4 regions of the Alteromonas sp. 4NH20-0104 genome follow, and region 4 is predicted to be linked to each of the others. Evidence: predicted binding sites of a transcription regulator. Region 4 holds the regulator's gene; each other region holds the start of a gene.
The links. The regulator sigma-54, encoded in region 4, starts transcription at its own class of promoters, with help from an activator protein. The targets are predictions, from matches to a motif close to GTTGGCACGNNNNTNGNNT.
Positions count from the first base shown of each region.

Region 1: flgA (flagellar basal body P-ring formation chaperone FlgA) is a predicted target of sigma-54. The motif match lies at 1,924-1,942, and genes of this name have one in related genera.
Region 2: AC27IB_RS06950 (diacylglycerol kinase family protein) is a predicted target of sigma-54. The motif match lies at 2,271-2,289, and genes of this name have one in related genera.
Region 3: AC27IB_RS10355 (EF-hand domain-containing protein) is a predicted target of sigma-54. The motif match lies at 2,750-2,768, and genes of this name have one in related genera.

Region 1 covers NZ_BAAJLP010000001.1:101,568-106,365, forward strand. Annotated here, with positions in the region: gene flgB (flagellar basal body rod protein FlgB) at 1-22, opposite strand, end outside; gene AC27IB_RS00465 (CheR family methyltransferase) at 122-955, opposite strand; gene AC27IB_RS00470 (chemotaxis protein CheV) at 976-1,902, opposite strand; gene flgA (flagellar basal body P-ring formation chaperone FlgA) at 2,096-2,782, shown strand; gene flgM (flagellar biosynthesis anti-sigma factor FlgM) at 2,897-3,238, shown strand; gene flgN (flagellar export chaperone FlgN) at 3,250-3,681, shown strand; gene AC27IB_RS00490 (SRPBCC family protein) at 3,694-4,143, opposite strand; gene AC27IB_RS00495 (LPP20 family lipoprotein) at 4,236-4,637, opposite strand.
Region 2 covers NZ_BAAJLP010000007.1:75,454-80,251, forward strand. Annotated here, with positions in the region: gene AC27IB_RS06945 (hemerythrin domain-containing protein) at 1-379, opposite strand, end outside; gene AC27IB_RS06950 (diacylglycerol kinase family protein) at 550-2,193, opposite strand; gene AC27IB_RS06955 (DUF2878 domain-containing protein) at 2,314-2,859, shown strand; gene AC27IB_RS06960 (SDR family NAD(P)-dependent oxidoreductase) at 2,856-3,542, shown strand; gene AC27IB_RS06965 (hypothetical protein) at 3,772-4,320, shown strand; gene putP (sodium/proline symporter PutP) at 4,673-4,798, shown strand, end outside.
Region 3 covers NZ_BAAJLP010000012.1:30,965-35,762, reverse strand. Annotated here, with positions in the region: gene AC27IB_RS10370 (sigma 54-interacting transcriptional regulator) at 1-363, opposite strand, end outside; gene AC27IB_RS10365 (hypothetical protein) at 360-941, opposite strand; gene AC27IB_RS10360 (sensor histidine kinase) at 944-2,401, opposite strand; gene AC27IB_RS10355 (EF-hand domain-containing protein) at 2,457-2,705, opposite strand; gene AC27IB_RS10350 (TonB-dependent receptor) at 3,115-4,242, shown strand; gene AC27IB_RS10345 (hypothetical protein) at 4,230-4,667, shown strand; gene AC27IB_RS10340 (putative bifunctional diguanylate cyclase/phosphodiesterase) at 4,668-4,798, opposite strand, start outside.
Region 4 covers NZ_BAAJLP010000033.1:10,002-14,799, reverse strand. Annotated here, with positions in the region: gene rapZ (RNase adapter RapZ) at 1-739, opposite strand, end outside; gene ptsN (PTS IIA-like nitrogen regulatory protein PtsN) at 763-1,221, opposite strand; gene hpf (ribosome hibernation promoting factor) at 1,237-1,524, opposite strand; gene AC27IB_RS19425 (RNA polymerase factor sigma-54) at 1,549-3,027, opposite strand; gene lptB (LPS export ABC transporter ATP-binding protein) at 3,095-3,820, opposite strand; gene lptA (lipopolysaccharide transport periplasmic protein LptA) at 3,817-4,389, opposite strand; gene lptC (LPS export ABC transporter periplasmic protein LptC) at 4,358-4,798, opposite strand, start outside.

The sequences.
Region 1 (4,798 bases), on a different contig from region 4:
GCTTATCTAAATTAATGGCCATAGCACTTCTCCTCTATCGCAGAGATAAAAGCAAACTAAGTGCCAATCAGGCATTAAGGTAGAGGATATATTGAATAGAAAGACTAACTAACTATTTTAATTAGTCTTTTTTGCTGTAGTACAACCCGGGATTGCACTTCACCATGCGGTAACATTCGGCCGCTGCGGCCACAGATTCCGAGGCACCGAGAAACAGGATGCCGCTTGGACTTAACTGGGCGGCAATTTGTTGCAGTATTTTTTGTTTCAGCTCTGTAGAAAAGTAAATCAACACATTGCGGCAAAATACAATGTCGAACTTACCCAGCGAGGAGTAGCTGTGAAGCAGGTTCAGGCTGCGAAAACTCACCATCCGGCGCACTTCCGGTTTAACCTGCAACATACCGCTGGCGTGTTGCTGAAAATACCGCTGGCGACGATCGGCAGATAGCCCCCGGGCCAGGGAGAGTTCATCGTAAACCCCTTCTTCACATTTTCTAAGCATGTTACTGGACAGATCCGTGGCGAGAATCTCAGCCGAGATCGAACCTGCACCAGGGTTGTTACGCTGATACTCCAGAATTGACATGGCGATAGAATAAGGTTCTTGTCCGGAGGAGCATGCTGCACTCCAAATTCGAATGCGCCGCTGCCGGGTGGCAAGCTCAGGCAGTATTTGCCGGATCAATAATTCAAATGGATAGCTATCACGAAACCACAGTGTTTCGTTGGTGGTCATGGCATCGATAACCTGCTGTAGTAATCCCCGATCACGACCGGATATGGATTGCCTTAACAGTTCATCAATGCTGGTTAATTGCCGCTCGTGCAACAGCCCGCCGAGGCGACTGCGCACTAAATACTGCTTATTATCACCCAGCACAATACCACATTGCTGCTCCAAAAACTGCCGGAACTGACGGTAGGCGTCAGGCGATACATCCTTATTAATCAATCAGTTAGTACTCCGCTTGATTATTCTTCAGGGCCCAGCCATTTCTGAACCGCAGAAGCCAGTTCATCAGGATGAAATTTAGCAATAAAGTCGTCAGCACCCACCTTTTTAACCATCGCCTGGTTAAACACACCGCTTAAAGAGGTATGCAGTACTACATGGAGTTTTTGTAACTCGGGCGTGTTTTTAATTTCCGCTGTCAGCGTATACCCGTCCATTTCAGGCATTTCAATATCAGATACCAACACCCCGACCTTGTCGGTCACATCGCCGGTTTCGGCGGCAATTTCTTTCAATCGCTTGAGCGCTTCCAGGCCATTTTTGGCCATTTCTATTTCAAGTCCCAGCGTGGTTAACGCTCGCTTCACCTGATTTCGTGCTACTGAGGAATCATCTGCAATAAAAATAATTTTATCTTTAAAAGCATCGGTATTTAAGGTCGATGCCACTGCCTGGCTCACTTCTGTATTGAGTGGCGATATTTCGTTAAGGATCTTCTCAACGTCGAGAATTTCTACCAGCTCACCTTCAACTTCGGTCACAGCGGTCAGGTAACTGGCGCGGCCGGTGCCCTGTGGCGGCGGCATAATGGCATCCCAGTTGGTATTGATAATTCGCTCTACTGCGCCTACCAAAAAGCCCTGCACAGAACGGTTATACTCGGCGATCACGATGAAAGCGGTTTTAAGATCTTCAATTCTACGCCCGCCGGTAGCCATACTCAGGTCGATGACCGAAATTGTTTGACCGCGAATGTGCGCAACTCCCCGCACCAAAGGATTAAGTTTGGGCATCGACGTGAGCGCCGGGCACTGTAGAACTTCACGGACCTTAAATACGTTAATTCCGAATCGCTGCCGACCATTCAAGCGGAACAGCAATAACTCCAGCCGGTTCTGGCCGACCAGTTGCGTGCGCTGATTAACCGAATCTAAAATTCCAGACATACTTCACCTCGATATTTCAATGTGGGCATAGAGTTTGCGTATTTCCTGTTTAACAGAGGTGGCGTCAATAAACTGTCGCGGCTTTTCTGATTAGCAAAACTCGCTGATTTGTATTTAATAATAGTCAAAATGAAAACATCTGAACATGAAAATATTGAAAACATTACTTTTGCCTGCGCACCTGGCTTTCATATTGACTACAGGTATCACCTTAGCTCACTTTAGCGCAATTGCCCAACAAAACGCCACGACGGAGCATGAGCGTCTGACCAATGCCGTTAAAGCGTTTTTGAAAACCCGGCTGGCGCCCACCCAAGCCAACGACTTAGCCGATAATCTGAGCGTTGAAGTAACCCCCATAGACAGCCGCATTAAAATACCGCAGTGCACTGTGCCGTTTAGCTTTGATGTGGATCCTGCCACGCTGCAGCAGTCTTATTTAAATGTACGGGTAAGTTGCAACAGCAACAGCTGGTATCTGTTTTCCAGTGCCAAAGTCACCCGCACCCGAACTATCGTTGTTACCGCCAGTATGATAAGTCCGGATACGGTGCTTTCGGCCAGTCACTTGTCGTTGGCAGAGGTCGACATCAAACAACTCAGGCACACCCCTTTTACCTCATTACAGGACGTTGTTGGAGCACGGCTAAAGTACCGCGTCAGAGAAGGTCAACCGGTACAAAGTAATATGCTATGCTTTATCTGCAAAGGTGATAGAATCACTATCAGTGCCAGAGCAGGTACTATGAAGGTAAAAACCTCAGGCATTGCCCGTCAGGATGGCGTAATAGGTGACACTATTGAGGTGGTGAACAGTAGCTCTAACAAGTCAGTTATTGCTGAAGTTGCCAGCACTCAGGAAGTCGTGGTGAATCTGTGATAGAGTTGCTGTAAATAACGCAGTTTTTATGTGAAAAAGACGCGATTGAGCCTAAAGAAATTCTGCCTGCAGCCGATACATATATTGAGGTTTAGAAGGTAGTGGAAATTAATTATGGCAATTAACAATGTAAACAATGGCTTACCCAAAGCACCTGTTGACAATAACAAGGTCAACAGTCAGCAACAGCCACAACAAAATAAAACGGCTGCGCAGCAGGCCGCCGCATCAACAGCTCAGGCTGCTAATGTGCCGCGTCAGGATTCAGTATCTCTGACTCAGTCTGCTCAACAATTAAATCAGGTACAAAAGAAAAGTGCCGAAGCGCCGGTTAACCAGGAGAAAGTGGATAAGCTGAAGAAAGCCATTCAAAGTGGTGAGTATAAGGTTGATCCTCAGTCTTTGGCGAAGAAAATTGCGCGCCTGGAATCGGAAATTTTTGGATTTAAGTCCTGAAGCGATAAATAATGACGGCAACACTCACTGAACAGTTAACGCAACAAACAGACAATCTGGCATCTTTGAAGACGATGCTGGACAAAGAGTTGCACCTGATTAGTTCCAGAGATGCCGAAGCGTTAATGACGCTGCTCAAAGACAAAGAACAACTGCTCGGTACTATCCAAGACCTCGACGAAGCCATAAACCCGCAGTTGTTGGCGCTTCAGCAAGAAGCGCCTTTGCCAGAAGCCATTCAAACACAAATCGATGAAGCGAAAAGCTTACTAAGCGAATGTCAGTACTGCACGCAGGTAAACCAGCTTGCTGTGGAACAGGGTCAGTTACGCCTGGTGCATTTACGCAATCTGATGATGGATGTGCGGGCCAAAGAATCACTGACTTACGATAAAGCCGGCAAAAAGAAAGGCGGCTTTTCAGGTAAAGGCGTCAGCGCTTAAGTTCACACTGCTCTACTGACTTTCTTCAACAAGCTTCACCAGATTATCCAGCCCCATCTGCCAGGCATTTTCCTGCCATTGGTACGCAGACAACCAGTTTTCAGAACTTCGCCAACCGCTATGAACCAGATGAATCTGGCAACCGCTAGCGTGCTCAACAAAACTGACGACCACATGCGTAAGCGGATCAGCCTGGTTAGCAAATGCTTTAAATTGCACCGGACTTTTCCATTCAAACGCGAGTAACTGATTTTCACTAATGGCGGTCACTTTACAACCGATGGTGGAATTATTCTGCCGATCATCCGGTTGCCAGAATAACTCGTAGGGCCCGCCGGTTTCGGCACTGACATTGGCATCAGCCGTTAACCAACGGGTAAGCAGCGCATTTTGCGTAAAGCAGGCAAAGGCCTGAGCGACTGAGCAGGATAATCTCCGTGACTGGTGTATAACGCGGTCCATGTTGTCTCTCCCTGAGTGTGCCGGCGCCTGATAAAATGGAACCAGCACCGTTGTGAGCTCGTCAACCACCGGGCACCAATAGCTTAATCCTTTTAGTAGTACTTCACTGTTTTTAAGCGTTGTGGCCGGGCCGTCGATACATAGATGTTATACACCTGCTGCATATCAAGTTCCAGTTCGGTGGCGTAGGTATCCTCTCCTACCGGATAAGCTTTTACGACCCTCGCGCCGCGTATCACCCCTTCAACGGATGCCTGCAACTGAGCATTATTAATCACCATGTTGGCCAGTGATTGTTGGCCATTGATTCGTTGCCCGTAGACCTGTTCAGCCAGCTCCCGGTATGCGTCAAGCTTAGAGGCTTTCATCGCCATAATATTTTTCTCTGAATCGGAGCCACCATGCTGAGAGGCAATCGGTGCATACCCCACCGCGGTTAGCACCGGGTACTCCTCCGGCTCGACAGTCTCCCACTCCACATGTTTATCAAACATGGAAGTACAACCACTTACGAGTAACAGGCAGCTAAAAACTGCAAACGCCTGCTGAATGTGTTTTAAAACCGTCATAAAACCACCGTATTTTTGTGCCTTGTGGCCTGTTTCGCTGCCCACTGCTAAGGGGAAGCCACACAGCCACTTTTTGATAACCGTAA
Region 2 (4,798 bases), on a different contig from region 4:
TTTCCTTAAGAATACGACCGGCAATCTGGAAGAATTCCTGCTCTTCGTCATCAAGGTGATGCTCAACCTGTTCTTTTAACTGTTTTAAAAAACGTAACCAGGCCGGTGAGCTAAACTCGGTGTCGTCAAGCTTTTCAACCAGCTCGTCGATTTCATGGTGCTCAGCAATGCCGTGACGGGATAATTCAACCGCGTTATCGTCTTCCATTAATGGCATATAAAAATGGCGTTCTTCTGCCGTGGCGTGACGTTCCAGTTGATCTTTAAGTTCATCAAAATACTCCCGACGTGCCGCGGTATCACCGTGGGTCTCCACCAGAATTTTGAGTAATAAACGTTGTTTTTCATGATCCTGACGCAAGGCTTCAAAAATTGTCATAAGACGCTCCTGTTTAAACTAATTTGAGTAAGTAAGGTTATTACAGGTTAGATTTGCAAAACTCGCGCCTTTATTTAAGCTTCTGATTTTATTGTCTATTAGTGGTTTTTATTCGCGGGGAGGGGAGTGTCAAGGGTAATATTTACCCTTGATGATGTAATCTGGAAACGTTATTCGCTGACGCTATAATTTTCATCAAAACGTTTAGCATCGGCCAATATGTTGAGGCTTCTGGCCTGACATTTAACCGTGATCTGGCGGGAGGTGTAGGTCTCTCCGTCAATGACATAGGTCTGTTCTTGTGGCAGGTCAATACTGACGTGACGGGCCCGTTTGTGATGGATGATTTGCGAAGACTGTTTGGACTGTTTATTGCCGAACACAAGTTCAGCTACGGTAAACAGCGGCATATCGTCTTCAGTAGGGGTCAGCCAGGTAATGTCCAGCTCACCGTCGGTCATATCAGGGAGGTCGCCGCCCTGGGCCAGTGCAGTACTTAACGGTGCCGCGTTGGCAATAACGAATGACGGCGTGTTTAACTCAAAGGTTTCATCGTCAATGGTGACGGTCAGTTTCTGCGGGCTGCTGGTATTCATTGCCTTCCAAAGTCCTTCCAGGTAGGCCATTTGACCGCCGTTATTTTTTTCTTCGCGGTCGGCATGTTCTATCATCTGAGATTCAAAGCCAATGGCAGAGACCAGTAACATCAGTTTACCGTTACATTCGGCCGTATCGACTGGCGTGTACTGTTGCTCACAAATTACTTCACAGGCGCGGGTAATTGGGGTGAGTTTACTGCGCAGACCATAAACAATCTGACTAAGAGCATTCGCCGTACCGAGTGGAATAATGCCAAGCACTTTTTCATGCTCACGGGTTACCGTTGCCACTTCGGTAACCGTGCCATCACCGCCGCAGGCAATCAGAATTTCGTTGCCAGCAGAAATGGCCTGGCGGGCCTGCCAGGTAGCGTCGAGTTCCGGTGTGGTCTCATAAATAGTGACTCTGAACTGACCGTTCAGGTGCGACAGAATTTCATTTTTATATTCAGCCCACTTACCACCGCCTGCTACAGGGTTTGCGATCAGTGCCAGCTGAGTATTAAGTTTTAAGCGTCCGCGCTGTTTCACGGCCGACAGGCTCTTTAGCTGTCGCTTGTTCAGCCGCGCGGTGGCGCGTACAGATTGAATTTTATTCATCACATCAACAATGGACAGCGTATCGTTTCTGGCCAGCAGGTAGGCGGCCATTACCAGCACAGAGCGTCCTCTTCCTAATGCGCAATGAACCAGCACTTTACGGCCATCCCGAATGTGCTGATCAATCCAGTTTAGTGTCAGGTGAAGTTGCTCAATGGTTGGGCTGGTATGGTCGAGTACCGGAATGTTGAGGTAGTCCACATCATAGCGGTAACTGGTCCAGTCAAGGCTGTCGAACTCAGCGGTAACGTCAAGGATGCAGTCAATACCCTGGCTTTTGAGTTTTTCAATGTCGCTACTAACCAGTCGGGTCCCGAGATACAGCTGGTCTTCTATTTTCTGGATATTAGGCACCTTGTCGGTTTTTCGCGCATAATAGTTATAGGCCTGTGCCCCCAGCAGAAAAGGAATAAACAACCAGCGAACATACCACGGAATTCGGCCATCAGCCCGTTTTCTGAATAGTTCTGGGTAGTGGCTGAGGTAGGCCACGCATACTGCAAATAAGGAAGCTGCTGTCCAAATCACCGGCACGTTTATCCACCAGTAGGGTACAAATGCCGCGACGACACAAAGTAAAATGCCAGCCAACAGGTAATACTTCACCATCTTCATTGGATATTCTCTCCCTTTAGTGAACCCACAAACGTCAGCGCCGTATCAGTTACAGCTATTTAATTAAAGCTGAATGAATACAAATATTGTGCCGGGCGCCAGGTAAAGAGAGGTTACTAATTGTTTAAGTTAATTAATTTCATTGGATTTCAGGCTTGTTGGTGGCTGCTTATTTTATTTGAGGATCAGTATTGGTGGGCGGTTGCCGGGCTGCTTGTTGCTCATGTCTTTTTCGTTCGGTCGTCTGCTGTGGAACTGGCAGTTGTGGCAGTGGTGGCGCTAGCAGGTGTAGTTATTGATAGCCTGCTAGCTTTGTCTGGTGTGTATATTTTTTCCGGCGCCGGGCAATTCTTACCGATCCCAATGTGGTTGATTGTGTTGTGGCTGGCTTTTGCTTCCACTATCAGGCACAGCCTGGCTTATCTCAGTGAACATTATGTACTGGCGGCTTTCCTCGGGGCCGTGGGCGGTACACTAAGTTATATCGGTGGTATGAAGCTTGGGGCGGTGGCTTTTGGCCACGGGTTTTATGCCACGGTGATCCTGCTTGGCGGTATTTGGGCATGCCTTATGCCTGTGATCTTTTTGCTGAGCCAACGCGTTGAAGCCGTAACCGAACGGCTTATTGGCAATGACACATTCCAAATCACAAAGGAGAAGTTATGACACCCTTGTCGATGGTAACAGGAGGCAACCGTGGGATCGGTTTTGCGATTGCCGCAGGATTACTCAAGCTGGGTCATAAGGTATTACTGGTCGCCCGGGACGAAGAAGATGCAGAGCAAGCCTGCGCTGAACTCAATGGCGATGTGCATCCCATCGTTATGGATATCACCGCGCAAGCCGGTATGGAAGATGCGCTGACCCGCGCTGTTGCAGTTTACGGTAACGTGGATATCTTAATTAACAATGCCGGCGTTATGCACAGCGATGAACTCGCTGATCTGGACCCGGGTGACTGGCAAATGGCCTTTGATGTGCATGTAAAAGGGCCAGCTGCGCTCACCAAAGCATTGTTGCCGGCAATGTTAGATAATAACTATGGCAGGATCATCAATGTTTCAAGCGGCTACGGAAGCTTTGCAGAAAAGCTCCAGGGTCCTCCCGCTTATGCTGTGTCTAAAGCAGCGCTTAATGCACTGACTGTGAAAACAGCGGCCTCAGTGCCCACGGGCAAAAACGTTAAGGTGAATGCTATGTGCCCTGGCTGGGTACATACGCGGATGGGCGGTTCGAGTGCGCCCCTGTCACCCGAGGAAGGCGCTGATACGGCTATCTGGCTGGCCAGTCTGGATGAAGACAGCCCCCATGGCATGTTCTTCAGAAAGCGTAAACCTATCTCCTGGTAAACCTGCTTTGCCAGTGTGAATATTTTTCACACTGGCAGGTATTTCTGCCTGTCTGCGGTAACGAAATTGTGGTCCTCAGCTCTTTTATTGTTTCTATATTTTTGAAAAATAAAGATTAATTGATATTTTTTGAATTGGCGTCAGGTTTGCATTATGGGTTGCAAGTACCAACCCATAATGCAAAGCCGAAGGTGGAAATGACCTGGCAGTTTTGAAAGGAGAAATATCAGTGAGTGAGACTTTAGCAATGTCTGTCAGTGCAGGCAGCCATGAAAGCCCAGTGGTTACTCAGGAGCATTATCAGCCATCGATCGTTTCCGTGGGTGTGGTGCTGTATGAATGGAATGAGGCGGTACGACAGCGAGTTCATCGTCTGGGCGCGCAACTTGGCAACAGTGGACTCAAAATTCAATTACTCACGCACTCCGATATTGTCAGAAAAGAGGATAAATCCAAAGGCCTTGACGGTTTGATTTTTCAACTGCCGCCTGACGCTGCCAGTCCACTGGCGAAACGATTTGAAATGATTTTCAGCCATTGCCAGCAGGAATTATTGACCGAATGTGATGTTGCGGCGGCTTTCAGCGTTACTGAAGAAGGCGCGTTTTCAAACATTGAACTGGCCATGCGGGTGAGCTTTGCCGCTCACGGGGCTGATTGCCAGTGGCTCGGTCTTGAATATTCAACTGCTGAGTCGGCTACTTTTCAGTCCTGGTGTGAAGGCATTGCCGTTTCAGTACGTCAGTCTGCGAGCAAACTGGCAACACTTGCTGCGTAGATGGTAAAGAACACTAATATTTAGACCCGTAACAAAAATGTCATGAATTGAGCAGAGATGTTGATTCAATTCGCTAGTCGATGTTTTTAATGCTTAGCCGGTATAAGTACCGTAAGTTAAATAAAAAGTTATTTAAATCAAGGGTTAAAAGTTTCACCTCGACAAATTGCCAGGCATTTCACTGTGACAGGGTTGCGGCCTTGATATGGAGTGCAGATAGCTGTTTTAATGGATTTTACACCCTGCCAACTCCGCCTTCGCCCTTGTAATAAATATTTATGTACGTATAATTAGACCTCTAATTAATATTGATAATCAGTAAACGACAAAAATACAAAGGCACTCTTTTTCTATGGCGTTTGAAAGTTACATCTCTTTAGCAATCTATTTTGCAGTCATGCTGGGTATTGGATTGTTTGCATACAAGCAGTCTACCAGTGACATTTCCGGGTACATTCTGGGCGGTCGTCAGGTTAGT
Region 3 (4,798 bases), on a different contig from region 4:
GCCTAGCAGTTCTCTTAGCTTATCGTGATCAACCGGTTTGGTAAGAAAGCCAAAAACACCCCGCTGGGTGGCTTCAACCGCATCAGATATGGTGCCATGAGCCGTCATCAGGATCACCGGTATATCGGAACGAACGGCCATAATTTCTTCAAACAGACTTAAGCCATCCAGACCCGGCATCCGCAAATCACTTAGCACCAGATCGAAGGTACCGGTATTGATTTTCTTGAGTGCGGCCTGACCATCCTCAACGGCCGTTACCTGAAAGCCTTCGCTTTGCAGGCGAATGGTCATTAACCTTAACAGGCTTTGATCATCGTCGACCAAAAGAATATGTGATGGTTGCTCTGCATTAACACTCACTGCTGTGTCTCCTCTTCCTGACTCATCAGGTTTGATTCGATATTGAGTAATGCCTCAAGCTGGGCTTTTAACTCGCTAATTTGGTTTTCCTGAGCCTTGATGGTTTTATCCTGGCCGTTATTCATCTTGCTCAACAGGGTCACGGCTGATTCAAACTCAAGCATGTGTTCACTGGGCTTATGAATAATCGCACTCAACCGCTGCTGATTGGCTGTCGTTAGAGCAGGCAAAAGCTGCTCAAACCAGTGCTGGGCGCGCAATCTGGCTTTATAGGGGGTATTCACCGGCTGTGACAAAATGACTTTTTGTAATAACTGATCGGGGGTATCACCAAGCTGCTCAATCAGTGACTCGCGCTTCGGCCAGGTCATCTGTTCAACTTGTGCCCAATAATCGAGCCAGAAGCCTATTTCACAACGCGCGGGATCTAACCGCCCGCTTGACTGAAACACGCAGTCGTCGGATATCGATTCTACCGCGGCCTGGTGGCTTTCTGGCTGTATTTGCCCTTCCTTTTCCGGCGTTAATGAACATCCGGTCAAAATCAAAGCTGCACTCATGGCAGCATATTTTTTCATTGTTATTGGTCTTCCTGCTGAGGGATCACCACCCGAAAACAGACCTCGGCGTAATCCACGTCAATCACCTTTACTTCTCCGTGCATGATCCTTGCGCAATCTGCCACAATGGATAATCCCAGTCCGGTGCCAATCACGTTATCGTTACGGGCACCATCCCCTCGCACAAAGGGTTCAAATAAGTTGCTAATTTTCTCCGGCGGTATCTTATTACCATGATTGGCCACATCGATTAGTGCCGCATCATCCTCCACCGAGACCCGAATATAAATGGTTTTATTCAGCGCGCCATGGGCTACGGCGTTTGACAATAAATTGTCGAATATACGCCTAAGCAACTCTGCATCAGCGCTGATATTACCGGCTTCAATGGTCACCGACAATTGATGGTTTTGTAAGGCCAATTGATAATCTTCGATGCACTGTCCGACCATTTGTTCCACGTCAACCTGAGTAAAACTGGCCTGCGCCTGTTGCAACAGAATATTGTAGTCCAGCAGTTTTTCAATCAGCGTGTTCAAACGCGATGTACTGCTGGCTAACAGACTCATGACTTCCTGCTGAGGCTCTGACAAAGCGCCAACTGTCCCATCAGTGAGTAAGGCACATCCCTCCTTTATACTGGCTAAAGGGGTTTTTAATTCGTGCGCCGCATGCCGCAGCAGTGCCGTACGAATATGTTCTAATTGTGCCAGCCGTTCGCCGAGCCAGTGAAGATCTTTTTCAACACCCACCAGTTCTTTGGGGGCCCGCGTGGATAAAGGGGGTAACCGACCCTGCTGCCTGGCGAGCATACGGATGATCAATTTGAGCTTACGCACCGGATTAATCACCAACTGACTACCCAGCAATATAAGCACTAGTGATACCGACACTAACAGCGCACTTAGCCATGACTGTTTGGCCTGCATATCTGCCACATCCTGACGTTGCAACATTAGTCGCGCCTCAATGGCATCATCCACGCTTTCATGGACATGAACCAGCGCGGTTCTCAAGCGCCCTAAGCCCGGTACTAAATCAGCTTCACTGGTAAACGCGGCAAACGCTTTGAGTTCGGCCAACACGGTTTCTACCGACTCACATCCTTCCACGCTGACCTGAGCATAACAAAGGGCGGCGTATCGCTCATCGAAGCGCGCCAGGGCATTATTCACCAACCCTTCGGCCACATCATTCTTGAGCACCTGAAATTGACGCAGGGAGCGCTCCAATACCACACTGGCACTCTCAAGCTGTTGCACTTTAGAGACGATACCGGCTATTTGCTGGGTTTCATCAATCGTCATCCGACTGACCCGGGTCAGGTCGCTATGACTTTGCCACAGCAATGCTGCCAGGGGGATGAGGGCAACCAAAAAGCTGCCAATAATAAGCTGACGAAAGGAGCCTAAACGCAAGAGCGAACCACTATCTATTAAACGTGACGCAAGCATCGCATAGCGTTGAGAATTCGACAACGTGTTAACGCCTATTTGGCTATTTCAACGGACTAAATCGCTCTGTAAAGCCGATTTAAACCGACAAAGACAACACTTCACGGCCATAATCTGAGCTAATCAGCTCCGCTTCGCTTATTTTGCCGTCTTCGTTAATGTCGATATCGCCAAACTCACGCAGTAAATCGGTATTCTTTACCGCTTCACGCAAGGTGATAAACCCATCATCATCAGAATCCATTTTCTCCATGAATTCCTGACTGGTTGGGATCGCTGCTGCTGAAAAGGTGGTTACTGCTGCTAATGCCAGAATTAAAGTACGCATGGCTGTCTCCGCTTTTTGTCTTTATTAGTTGCTTCAACTCAATAGAGCAGGACCCGTGCCATACTAGAATATTTTAATAATATCAAATACTTAAACAAAAACATGAGTTTACCGAATGGCTATACACCGTTATTATGTTGCAATTAAGCAACAGCTTATGGCAATTAAATCCCACTCGATAGCGGCTTCAGAGTGTTCGGTCTACGGTAAACCTTAGCTTTGCAATATAGGCTTCAAACATCACAAGAAATAAAGGCTCGGATAAACTTGTGAAAAGCCGAGGCTTGGATTATTTTTAGTTCATTAGTTTGTTTGGTCATTGACGATGTGGTTTAAAAAGCATTTATCTCCTGTCTTGTGTCTGATTTGCGCTTATACTTTGCTCTCCCCCGCTACAAGTCAGGCAAATATGGAGTCTGATTCTGCGTTTAAATTGTCTGGTTTCGGCCGTATCATTGGTGGTTATCTGGATACCGATGACGCCGCCTATCTGGATTATACTGACGAAGCAAAATTTGACAGTCAGTCACTGGCCGCGCTGCAGGCCGATTGGCAAGCCACTGACAAGTTGAGCATCACCACGCAACTGCTGGCTCACAGTAACTCAGACAGAGAGTCCGGGATTGAATGGCTCTACCTTACCTACCAGGCGAATGACAACTGGCAGTTTCGTGCAGGTAAACAACGCACACCTTTTTTCCACTATTCAGATGTGCGGAATGTGGGCTTTGCTTATCACTGGATTAACCCGCCTCAGCAACTATATAACGGCGTTCTGTTTCCCACCTACAAAGGCATAAACGTTAATTACCGGTTTGGTAACGAAGACATTCAGGCATCCATTGAAGCGTACTGGGGTAGCTTTAATGGCGCTTACGAGATTGCTGAAGTCGAAGTTAAACCCGATGTAAAAGACCTGCATGGATTTATTGGGCGCATACGTAAACAGAACATTCAGTTTACCCTGGCTTTCCATCGGGGCGACATTGATATCACCTTACAGGACCTCTCAGATTTCAGAACCATCCTGCGCTCAGCCGGCTACACGGTTGCCGCAGATTCGTTGTCAACAGTAGGCAAGGTGGAAGTGTTAACTGCCGGCATGTCTTACCACAGTTTTGACTATTTTGTCGAAGCTGAAGTGATGAAATTGGTGGGCGAGCCAACGCCCTTCCCTGATACATTAAGCGCCTACCTGACAACCGGTATTTATAGTCCACCAATGACCTACCACGTAACGGTAGCCACGTCATCGATGTCATATTCGGCGCCAGTTAATGAGATCCCGCTGGGGCTCGCACCAGAATTAGACCTGTTATCTGTTACCTATGATTCAATTTACGCCCAGCTTCCACGGGATTCATTAAACAGTCTGGCAGTGGGAATGCGCTACGACATCAATGCAAACTTTGCCATTAAAGGCGACGTTTCCTTGTTGCGCGGGCAAGGCCAGCAACGAGCCTTTTTTGAAGTCAAAAATGCCAACTTCGACAATTCTGCCACGCTTTACCAGGTGGCTTTGGAGTGGGTATTCTGATGAAACGCCTGCTGCTTATAACCTGTCTGCTGCTTAATAGCGCAGCAACCCTTGCGAAAAGTAATGATCACGTGATGGTAGTGACCCATCGGGACTCATCGATAGACAGCATCAGTAAATCACAGCTGAGAAACCTGTTTATGGGGAATCTTGCGCTGCCAGGCGTCACCCCGATAGCCTTATCTCCTGGTGAAGTAGCCCGTTCGATTTTTAATGTCAGGGTCATCGGTCTCACCGAATCGCGTATTCAGGCCTATTGGGCGCAGATGCGCTTCAGTGGACGTCAGCAACGCCCTGAAACGGCCGACACCATAGATGAATTAATATTAATGATAGAGTCAACAACCAATACCATTGGCTACCTGCCGGAAAATGCTACGCTACCAGATGATGTTAAAGTGATATACCGCAGTTCGGAACAGTAATCAGCCAGCCTGACGCTGGTAATCGGGTTGGTTTTTGATATCCGCTAATGGTCGCGGCTTACTAAACAGGTATCCTTGTACCGTGTCGCAGCCTAACGCTTTGAGATATTCCCATTGTGAAACGGTTTCCA
Region 4 (4,798 bases):
AGCCAATGGCGATGGTCACATAGCTGCGATTATTTCGCTCCAGATGGGGCATCCAGGTATCCAGCAGGTTTTGGATTTGCCAGATAAATTTGGTGACAATGGGCTGCGAGCCCAGAAAAGCTTCTACCGGCGAGTCCAGACCGGTTAAATGTTTTAAGTCAGGCTCCCAGTGCGGGTTAGGTAAAAAGCGGACATCGAATACATAGTCGGCGTCTTTGGGAATACCGTGCTTAAAGCCAAATGACTCAAACACCAGTACCAGTCGGGAGCTTTTCTTACCCAAAATCCGTTCACGGATAAGCTCAGCCAGCTGATGAATCGACAGGTGGTCGGTGTCGATATACAAATCAGCACGCTCTACAATGGGTGCTAACAGCTCTTTTTCTGCCAGAATGGCATCGGCCAGTGACTTGTTCAGTTTTGCCAGCGGATGCAGGCGGCGGGTTTCGCTAAAGCGTTTTACCAGCATGTCGTCGCTGGCATCCAGATAGACAATGGTCATCGACCAGGACGAAGGCAGATAATCAAGGATCTCTACCAGTTCGTCGGGATCTTTAGGCAGGTTGCGAACATCTATACTCACCGCCACCTGGTCGTATTCGTCAACCACCGTATGGGTTAACGTTGGGAGCAGATTAACCGGAATGTTATCAACGCAGTAGTAGCCCAAATCTTCCAGGGCTCTTAGCGCAACCGATTTGCCGGAGCCGGAGCGCCCGCTGATAATAATAAGTTTCATATGTTGTCAGACTCCCTGCCGGACTATTGTGCAGCCTCGTCGCACAGAGCGGCGATAACCTGTTCCTTCGATTCGGCGTTACGGATGGTTTTTACAATACTTTTCTGGCTCAGCTTGCCGGCGATGGTAGCCAGTGTCTGCAAATGACCTTCGGTTTGGGTTTCAGGGACCAGAATGGCAAAAAAGATATCGACCGGTTTATCATCAATGGCGTCGAATGCGATGGCTGGGGTAGTGGTTACCACAACGGCCGTAACCTTGGATAGGTTAGCCAGTCTGCCATGGGGTAAGGCAATGCCATTGCCGATGCCAGTGCTGCCCATTTTTTCCCGGCTTAGCAGTGCATTCAGGGCATCTTCTTTTTGAATTTCAGCGTTGGTTTCGGCAGCAATGTCGCTGATAATTTCTAAAATTCGTTTTTTACTGTTGCACTGGACCGCACATTTAGTGCGATCCAGGCTAACTAAGGCTTGAATATTCATAAGGTTATTTGGGGCCTAGTGCTTTTTAAGCTTTTCCTTATGCTTGATTACCTGACGATCCAGTTTGTCGACCATACTATCTATCGCGGCATACATATCTTGATTTTCTGACGACGCAAATACTTCCGCACCACTTAAATGCATCGTGGCTTCGGCTTTTTGAGAAAGCTTTTCCACGTTGAGGATCACATGCACATTGGATATGTGATCAAAGTGGCGCTCCAGTTTACTAAACTTGGTATCAACATAATTACGCAAAGAATCGGTTATCTCGATGTGATGACCTGTAAGATTTATTTGCATAGTTCGTCTTCCTTATATTTCGGCCTAAATAAGGCTCTTGCGTTGGTTAGACGGTGGAATCGACAAAGATTCCCGGTATTTTGCTATTGTTCGCCGGGCAACTTTAATACCTTGTTCGGCCAACAATTGAGCAATTTTACTGTCGCTTAGTGGTTTACTGGGCTTCTCGGCGGCAACCAGTTTTTTAATCAGTGCGCGGATAGCGGTAGAGGAACATTCTCCGCCAGACTCGGTGGCTACGTGGCTGGAGAAGAAGTATTTCAGTTCAAAGATACCGCGGGGCGTATGCATGTACTTTTGGGTAGTTACCCGCGAAATGGTGGATTCATGCATATCGACCATTTCGGCTACGTCGTTGAGGACCATAGGCTTCATCATTTCCGGGCCGTGCTCAAAAAAGCCCATTTGTTGCTGCACAATACAGTTAGCTACTTTGAGCAATGTTTCATTGCGCGATTCGAGGCTCTTAATGAACCACTTTGCTTCCTGCATGTGGGAGCGAATAAACTGCGAGTCTGAGCTGTTACGGGCTTGTCTGCTCATGGCTGCATACTGCTGGTTTACGCTCAGTTTTGGCAGGCTGTCGGGGTTCAGTTCAACTACCCAACGGCCTTTCTTTTTGGTGACTGACACGTCGGGGATCACATATTCAGATTCCTGCGTGATAAGTGCGCTGCCAGGACGAGGATTCAGGGTTTGCAGTAAACGCATGGCTTCACGCAAATCATCTTCTTTGAGCCGCGATTTACGCATCAGCGTGCGATAATCTTTGCTGCCAAGCAAATCAGCATAGTCTTCAATAAGAATCATTGCTTCCTTAAGCCAGGGCGTTTCGGGAGCAAATTGTTTGAGCTGAACCAGTAGACACTCCTGCGGGGTACGTGAGCCTGAACCAATCGGGTCGAACATCTGAATACGCTTGAGCACGCATTCAATTTCATCAACTTCTACGGGCTCTTCCATATCTTCAGTATTGACGCTCTGCAGGATATCTTCAACCGTAACGGTTAAATAACCGGATTCATCAATGGAATCGATAATGGCAATGGCTATGGCGCGGTCTACATCGCTAAAGGGGGTGAGGCGCATCTGCCACAGCAGGTGATCCTGAATGTTGTCGGTGGTTTCACCCTGAAAAATTTGTTCATCATCAGAAGACGCCGGCCCTGGTGCAGGTGCAGAAGACGCCGAGTAATACTCGTCCCAGGTACTGTCGATAGGCAGTTCATCAGGCAGCTCGTTTTTCTCGAGCGCCTCGTTGGTATCCATGCTGGTGTCGGTGCTGGCTGTTGCTGCGGCATCCGCTTCGGCATCGAGTTTACTTTTCTCAATGGTGTCGTTATCGCTGGTGTCATCAACTTCCAGTAACGGATTTGAATCGAGTGCTTCCTGGATTTCCAGTTGTAAATCCAGGGTCGAAAGTTGCAGCAGTTTAATCGCCTGCTGCAATTGTGGCGTCATAGTAAGTTGTTGACTAAATTTGAGCTGTAAAGATGGTTTCATCTACTTCTGTTCTTAACGCCTTGCTTGTTATTGATAGGGACAAAATTTGTTGTCTTTATGTATCTAACTATAGCCTGAATTGCTCACCCAGGTATACATCCTTGACCTTTTGATTACTTAAAACCTGTTCCGCGGTGCCCTGAGCGATTAATTCACCCTGACTCACAATGTAGGCTTTCTCACAGACGTCGAGGGTTTCCCGGACGTTGTGGTCGGTAATCAAAATACCAATTCCACGATCACGAAGATGTTGTATGATCTTCTTTATATCATTAACCGAAATTGGGTCAACTCCTGCAAAGGGTTCATCAAGCAAAATAAATTTCGGATTAGCGGCCAGCGCCCTGGCAATTTCCACCCGGCGCCGCTCACCACCCGACAAACTCATCCCGGTACTATTACGTATATGGTTAATATTAAATTCATCAAGTAGGGCATCGGCTTCATTTTGCTGTTCGGCAGAATTTAAGTCTTTGCGCGTCTGCAATATTGCCATGATATTGTCAAAAACACTTAACTTTCTGAAAATAGACGCTTCCTGAGGTAAATAACCAATGCCATTACGGGCGCGCTCGTGCATGGGCTGGCGGGTTAAATCCATATCGTCGATGCGGATATCGCCTTTATCCAGTGCTACCAGACCCACAATCATGTAGAAGGTGGTGGTTTTACCGGCCCCATTGGGACCGAGCAAGCCAACAATCTGGCCGGCAGAAACTTCAACGCTGACATCCCTAACTACCTGCCGGGACTTATACGACTTGGCTAAGTGTTTGGCGGTGAGGGTGGTCATTCGTCTTGGTTGTCCTGTTGGTCGTCTTCGCTGCCATTGGCCTTGTTTTCGTCGCGCACGGCTTCAATGTCTTCCAGACTGAAAACGGTGCGTACCCGGCCATCTTCACTGCCGCTGCCATCACCGGTGGCTTTCAGTTGTTCCTTGTCCATGTCGTAAACAATCGTTTCGCCTTTTACCACACTGGTATTCTGGTTTAACTCAGCATCGCCGGATAAAGAAATCGTGCGGTTAGCCACTTCATAACGAATTTCGAATGCCCGGGCTTCGACCACCCGGCCATCGTCTAAGGTCTGGCTGTATACCGCCGGCTTACCGGTAGCAATAAAGATTTCTTTGCCTTTACCGCCGCCTGCTTCAACTTCAACGCGGTCGGCCTGAATGCTTAATGTGCCCTGAGTAACCTGGACGTTATCAATCAGAATGGACTTTTTATTCTTACCATCCAGAAACTGTGATTCAGAAAACACTTCAATGTCTTTCTTGAAATCTGACTTGGCTGCCAGTACCAGCGCCGGCGAGATGGCCAGCGTCAGACTAGTTAGCAGGGGAATAAGTCGTTTGCACATGTTGATTCAACTCATAAGTTTTATTCAATAGGTTGGCGCGAAGTCCGTTACTAAATATCAGGAAATCAGGCCCCGAAATTTCCACCCTGGCGTCAGACACCATGGTTTGTTGGTCCAAATCTATCTCAAGGTAGTCTGTGGTTACACGCTGCACAAAGTCAGCCTGGTTTTTACTCACAATCACTACGTTATTTTCCAGTTGTATCATGTTGTTATCATACAACGTGCCTTCGTCGGCGACTACTTGCCAGGGCGGTTCGCCAGACTCCTGATAAATAGTGTACTGGGGCGCTAAAAACAGGACGAACCCCAGTTGCTCGTAGTTTTCCATGGTTGACGAAAACACTTCGTGCACACGCTGACCCTGTTCATTGTATAACGTGGTGGTCAGGTTGCGGGCTTTATAACT